3 regions of the Streptomyces hebeiensis genome follow, and region 2 is predicted to be linked to each of the others. Evidence: riboswitches for the same ligand, from Rfam matches in the RefSeq annotation. Region 2 holds a riboswitch; each other region holds the start of a gene.
The links. Region 2 has a riboswitch for cyclic di-AMP ahead of ACU6P3_RS20360 (transglycosylase family protein). Riboswitches for the same ligand answer to the same signal wherever they lie in the genome.

Region 1 (2,193 bases), 2.2 Mb from region 2:
CGGCGAGATAGCGGTCGGTTCCGCCCCAGGTTGTCTCGATGGTCTCGAACGCGGCGGCGAGGTATTCGGCACGCGCGTCGAACAGCGGGCTCAGCAGTTCCATCACTTCCTGGGACGTACCGGCGGGAGTGCTGTCACTGCGTCGCACCGCATAGCGGCGGCCCGGGGCGTTCGACTTGAGGTAGTCCGCCTCGATCGCGTCGCGCTCGACACCGATCGCGAGCAGACAGACGGCGACCGAGAGCCCGGCGCGGTCCTTGCCCGCCGCGCAGTGCACGAGCGCGGGGAGGCTCTCCTCGGCGAGTGCGTGCAGGACGCGGCTGTGCTCGGCGGTGCGGTCCTTGATGATCGACCGGTACGAATTGATCATTCGGGCCGCGGCCTTTCCGTCCGAGAGCAGGTCCCGCAGCTGATCGAGATCGCCGTCCCTGACCATGCGCCAGAAGTCGGCTCCCTCCGCCGGGTCGGAGAGGGGAATGTTCACATTCCGTACGCCGGGCAGTTCCACGTCCGCGCCGTCCAGCTTCAGATCGGCCGCATTGCGGAAGTCGAAGACGGTATGCAGGCCGAGCGAGGAAAGGAAAGCCGCGTCGGCGGCTGTCGCATTGGCGAGATGGCCACTGCGGAAAAGCCTGCCGTACCCGACCCGGCGGCCGTCGGTGGTCGGTAGTCCGCCCACGTCGCGGAAGTTGCGCACGCCGGTCAGTTCCGGCTCCGTCCGCGCGGACTGCGGCATCTCTCGCGTCACGGCCTGCTCCTCCGTGTCAGCCGCCGACGCCCGCCGCCGACGGTACCGACTGCCGACCCTACGGCATCCATTCCGGCCGCAAAGGGCTCGGCGGCTCGATCCGGATGTGCACGATCCCGGACAATCAACGCCATGGGAATTGACCGTAAATGGCCGTCTGTCCGTATTGCTGTATTGAGACGCATTGGGCCCAACCTGCCCCGGTGGTGACCGAGATGGGTGGTGTCAGGTGAGCAGGATCATATTCGTGACGTTCCGTGCTGGTGATCTTCCGCCCTATCGCGATGCCGTCCGGAAATGAGCCGTGTGAAATCCACGCAGGGTGACGAGCGGGCCCGGCCGATAACCGGGCGGCCGACCCCGTCGGTCAAAGACCTGCTTGTTCCGCCCGGGCGACTCGCTTACGTTCAGCCTCAATCCGGACGGAACGCCGAATCCTGCCGCCGCCCGGAATTCGCATCCATCGATCCACGCGTGGCAGGAGCGGGGGACCCAGGTAGTACGCCGGGCGGGTCTACGGACCCGGACGGCTCGGGGTGAAGTCACGCGCACGCGTGGCCGGGCAGCTCCAGCCCGAACCCGACAGCTCACCTCGTAGGCGCCGGAGAGGAATGCGCCATGCCCGGTAAGGGTAAGCACCGACGCCCCAAGACCCGTACGTTCTCGCGGGGGTTCGCCGCCGCCGGAACGGGCGGAGCCGCCATCGCCCTGCCGTTCATCGCCGCCACCGGCGCGCACGCCGCCCCGAAGGCCGCGCCCGCCACCGCGCCGCAGGCCGTCTCCGCCCACGCGGCCGAGGGCGTGTCCCGCACCGCCCAGGCGTCCGTGACGCAGACGTCCACCGCGCCGCGTCAGGCCGCGGCCGCGGCGACCACGACGTACGCCGTGGTCGCGGGCGACTACCTGTCGAAGATCGCGGACGAGCACAAGGTCCGGGGCGGCTGGCAGAAGCTGTACGCGGACAACCGCTCGGTCGTGGGTGACGACCCGTCGCTGATCCACCCCGGTCTCGAACTGACCATCGGCGGGAAGTCCGCCGGGGGCGACGGCGCCAAGAAGCCGTCGTCGGCGCGCTCCGAGACGCCCCGGGCCTCCTCGGCTTCCGCCGCTCCCGCGGCCGAGGGCGCGGGGAAGGCCACCGGCGGCACGGCCGCGAAGTCCGCGGCCGACACTGCCGCGAAGAGCGACACCGGCGGCTTCACCAAGCCGGTCGACGCGCCGGTGAGCACGCCGTACCGCGCCTCCGGCGGCATGTGGTCCAGCGGCTACCACACCGGTGTGGACTTCACGGCGTCCTCCGGCACTCCGGTCAAGGCGGTCGGCGCCGGTACGGTCGTGACCGCGGGCTGGGGCGGCTCGTACGGCAACCAGGTCGTCATCAAGCACGACGACGGCCGGTACTCCCAGTACGGGCACCTGTCGTCCCTGGCGGTCTCCGCCGGCCA
Region 2 (2,193 bases):
GGAGTCAAGGATTTCCCGGGCTACGACGACGTCGATGGACGGCACGAGCATCTCCTTCTGGTGTGACGCTAGAGGTGCAGGGTCTCTTGGCCTTGCGACACGAGCCTAACCGGCCGGGCGTGACCACCCCGCCCCGCGCCCGCCCGCTGGGACGAAAGAGACCGAGGAATGCGGGTTCCGGCCCGGGAGACGTGAAACCCCGGCCCGGCGCGTACGGGGGAAACGCGCCGGACCGGGGAGCACCGGGGGGACGGGGTGAGGACTGCGGGGAGCGGGCTCGGGGGCTGGCCGGGGAGTACGGGGAGCGGAGGTACGGAGCCGGCCCGCCGGATGGCCGCCGCTTCAGGCCGTGCGACCCGGTGGGCCCGGCGGGCCGGGCCGGCGACGCGAGGCCGGCCCGGCCGCCGGGAACGGCTCGGGTCAGCTCAGGTGGAGCCGCTGGCCCGGGTAGATGACATCGGCATCGCTGATGACGTCCTTGTTCAGGTCGAAGACCTTCTTCCAGCCGCCCTTGACCTTCTTGGCGTCAGCGATCTTGGAGAGGGTGTCACCGGACTTGACCTTGTACTCGCCGTCCCCCTTCTTGATCGTGGCCGGACGGCTCTCGCCGCGCGAGGCGGACTGGCTGTACGTACGCTCCTGCTTCTCGGGCTGAGCCTGCTGCTGGTACTGACGCGGCTGGGTCTGCCGCGACTGCTGCGACTGCTGCTCGCCGGAGCTCGAACCGGAGCTCGAGGCGCTGGAGCCGCTGCCCGACGCAGAGCCGGAGCTGCTCGACGCGCCGGACAGGTTCACGCCGCAGTTCGGCCAGGCGCCCTTGCCCTGACCCGCGAGGACCTTCTCCGCGACGGCGATCTGCTGGGACTTGGAGGCCTTGTCGGCGGTCGAGGCGTAGGAGGTACCGCCGTACGCCGCCCAGGTGGACGACGAGAACTGGAGGCCGCCGTAGTAGCCGTTGCCGGTGTTGATGGACCAGTTGCCGCCGGACTCGCACTGGGCGACCTGGTCCCACTCGGAGGTGCTGGCGGCGGAGGCGGAGGTCGCACCGATCAGCGGGGCCGCGACGGCGGCGCCGGTGATCCCGGCGAGCGTGGCGTAGCGAACGGCCTTGGACGGACGGCGGTGCTTGGCCTTGCCGGAAAACAGCATGGGTCATCTCCTCACCGACGCCTGCGAGGTCAGCTGTCGGGTTCGGGCTGTGAGTGGCCCGGCCGCGTGCTCTCGCAACGCGGCTTCACCCCAAGCCGGCCCTCGGCCGTCTCTCGACGGCCGGGCCCGGCACGAAACCTTGGGTCCCCCGCTCCTGCCTTCGGCGCTTGACGCGACGACTCTCCCCCCGACCGACGGCAGGATTCGGCGTTTCGGTCGACGAGGCCCGCGGTGCGAGCGGTTCAGACCGTAAACACAGGCCCGCCGCTTGTTCAAAGAAGTACATCAGGGAGAAAACGCCCTAACTGCCCTTCAGGAACGCCGCATTTCCGCAGGTGAGAGACGAACGAGACCAACAGGCGGGCCATGGAGGAACTGGTGCGGCAAAGAGATGCTTGTCTCACTTTCGCGAAAGTGGACAAACGATCTCGAACTCATCCTGTCGGCCTGTCAGATCACGGCTCTGAGCAGCCACTCGGGGCCTCTGCCGAGGCCGCCCGCCGGCCCGCGACGAGGCCGGCGGCGACCGGTGGCGGCGAGGCGAGCCGGGACGCGGTACGGCGACGGCGCGGGGCGGCGCGGACAGGGGCACGGAGGAGTGCGGAGGTGCCTTGACGCGTACGGAGGAGCCCGAAGTGGCCCTGTCGAGCGTGGCGGAGCCCGACGAAGCCCGTCGAGCGCGGAGGGGTGCGGCCGAGCTCGGCCGGCACAACCAGGCACGGGGTGGGCCCCCGTGCACGGGGTGGCCCGGAGGGTGGGCGGCGTGCGCCGGGGCGCACCCCGGAACGCGACAAGGGACCTGTGGGGCACGCGACGCATCACACGACGTCGCGCGGCCCACAGGCCCCACCGAGCCCGCCTCGTACGGGCCGACCACATACAGGCCCGCCTCGTACAGCCCGTTCCGGCCCTCCCCCGGCGTCAGCCGAGGGCCGGCGTCACAGCCAGCCGCCGACGACCTTCTGCGCGCCCGGGCGCACCGTGAAGTCGCCGCTGTAGTCGGGGGCGTACGGGCCGACGAGCCCGGCGCCGCTGATGATGTCC
Region 3 (2,193 bases), 640 kb from region 2:
AGGGGCTGGACGCCGCCGAGGGCTTCACGACGGCCGTCCTCGCCGAGATCCCGCCCGACGGGGCCGTCGTCCGGCTGGTGAACCGAGGACATCCGGAGCCGCTGCTCGTGAACGGCGACGGCGCGGTACGGACCCTGGCTCCCCGCGACACCGCGCTGCCGCTCGGGATGAGCGAGCTGGGCGGGTGGCCGGACCGGGTCGAGCAGGCCGCGTACCCGCCCGGCGCGACGCTGCTCTTCTACACGGACGGCCTCTCCGAGGCGCGGAACGCCCAGGGGGTGTTCTACGTCCCCAGCGAGCGGCTGGACGGGCGGGTCTTCCAGGGGCCCGACGAAATGCTCCAGGCGCTGATCGACGACGTACGGGTGCACACGGGCGGCGGCAGCCAGGACGACATGGCGCTGCTGGCGGTCACCAGACCCCCCGAGGGGGCCACGGAGCGCCGCCGGACCATACCGATCGTGCTGTGACGGCCCGCGGGGACCGGACGGGCGGGGGCGCCGTGACGATCAGGTCGGTGCGCCGGACACCGACGGGCATCGCGAGGCGCCGTCGGACCGCGCGGGGCCGCCCGGCTGCCGCCACCGGGCACAGCCGGGCACTGCCGGGCACCGCCGACCGCCGGCAGTCGCCATCGGGCACCCATGGGCACCGTACGTAATCGAAAGATCTCCCTCCGCATAACAGTTGACATACCGTCAGGTTTGTTGTCGTCCCCAAAGAGCGGTCAACTCGCCCTGTTGTGCCCGCGTATGCGCTGGTGCGTCCGTTGCGAAGTTGTTAACGATCACTGGGAACAGCTTGGAATAAGGCCCCGACGTCTATTAACGTTCGATAACGCAGCGCGGTCGTCCCAGTCGTCGCCAGAGACGACGCCGTGCGCGGCGCCGAATCCCGCAAGGAACCGGGGAACCACCACATGGGGTGAATCGGACGTCTTTTGCCGCCCTGGCGGCCGAAGCGTCCGTAGGAGACCTTCCTGCTCCGAACCCGTCAGCTAACCCGGTAGGCGAGAAGGAAGGAAAGGAGCACGCCCCAGTGGCGTCCAACAAGCCTGCCCCCGCGGCCACCATCGAAACCCACTCCTTCGCGGCGACGGACGCGACGGAGTCGGAGGCGACGTGGGGGGAGTGGAATCCCACCGCGGAATCCATTCGCCCCGTCCGCGGCAGGCACCGCGTCACCAGCAAGCGCAACGGGCTGGCCCGCAGCTCCACCGTCCTCGGCGTCGGCGTCATCGCCGCCGTCGGCGCGGGTGGCATCGCCACCGCGCAGGACAAGCCCGCGGTCTCCATATCCCTTCCCGACGCCATCGCGGACAACCTTCCGGACGCCTCCTCCCTGCCGGGCATGGGCTCGCTGGCGACGGACGACTCCGAGACCGAACTCCTCGCGAGCGCGCCGCTCACCACCGCCGGGCTCACCGCGGAGGACGCGGAGCAGGGCACCGCCGACGCCGGCGAGGCGCTGCGCGCCCGTATCCTCCAGCAGGCCGAGCAGCAGCAGTCCGCGGCCGAGGCGGCGCGGCTGGCGGCCGCGGAGACGGCGGCGGCCAAGAAGGCCGCCTCGGACGCCGCCAAGCAGCAGTCGCAGGCCGAGAAGGAAGCCGCCGAGGCGAAGAAGAAGGCCGAGGAGGAGGCCAGGGCGAAGGCGGAGGCCGAGCGCCTGGCCAAGCTGGCCGCCAGCTTCTCGCTGCCGACCTCCTCGTACACACTGACCTCCACCTACGGTGAGTCCGGCTCCCTGTGGTCCTCCGGCTACCACACCGGCCTGGACTTCGCCGCCCCGACCGGTACGCCGGTCAAGGCGGTCCACGGCGGCACGATCAAGTCGGCCGGCTGGTCCGGCTCGTACGGCTACCGGACGGTCCTGGAGCTCGACGACGGCACGGAGATCTGGTACGCCCACCAGTCCTCGATGACCGTCAGCGCCGGCCAGAAGGTCACCGCGGGCGAGGTCATCGGCCGGGTCGGCGCGACCGGGAACGTCACCGGCGCGCACCTGCACCTCGAAGTGCACACGGCGGGCGGCTCGGGCATCGACCCGATGGCCTGGCTCCAGAGCAAGGGCGTCACTCCTTGATCCCGCGAATCCCCGGATCCTCGTAATCCCCGGATCCCCGGATCCCCGGATCCCCGTGATCCTCGGATCCTCCTGATCCACAGCGACGTCCCCGCCCCGGAGGGCCGGCCG

Region 1: another riboswitch for cyclic di-AMP. It lies ahead of ACU6P3_RS29465 (LysM peptidoglycan-binding domain-containing M23 family metallopeptidase); the one in region 2 lies ahead of ACU6P3_RS20360 (transglycosylase family protein).
Region 3: another riboswitch for cyclic di-AMP. It lies ahead of ACU6P3_RS17825 (M23 family metallopeptidase); the one in region 2 lies ahead of ACU6P3_RS20360 (transglycosylase family protein).

The regions. Positions count from the first base shown of each region.
Region 1 covers NZ_CM129812.1:6,878,912-6,881,104, forward strand. Annotated here, with positions in the region: gene ACU6P3_RS29460 (tyrosine-protein phosphatase) at 1-736, opposite strand, end outside; cyclic di-AMP (ydaO/yuaA leader) riboswitch at 1,200-1,362, shown strand; gene ACU6P3_RS29465 (LysM peptidoglycan-binding domain-containing M23 family metallopeptidase) at 1,367-2,193, shown strand, end outside.
Region 2 covers NZ_CM129812.1:4,718,453-4,720,645, reverse strand. Annotated here, with positions in the region: gene eno (phosphopyruvate hydratase) at 1-45, opposite strand, end outside; gene ACU6P3_RS20360 (transglycosylase family protein) at 421-1,149, opposite strand; cyclic di-AMP (ydaO/yuaA leader) riboswitch at 1,153-1,325, opposite strand; gene ACU6P3_RS20355 (transglycosylase family protein) at 2,088-2,193, opposite strand, start outside.
Region 3 covers NZ_CM129812.1:4,082,802-4,084,994, forward strand. Annotated here, with positions in the region: gene ACU6P3_RS17820 (PP2C family protein-serine/threonine phosphatase) at 1-470, shown strand, start outside; cyclic di-AMP (ydaO/yuaA leader) riboswitch at 876-1,027, shown strand; gene ACU6P3_RS17825 (M23 family metallopeptidase) at 1,039-2,082, shown strand.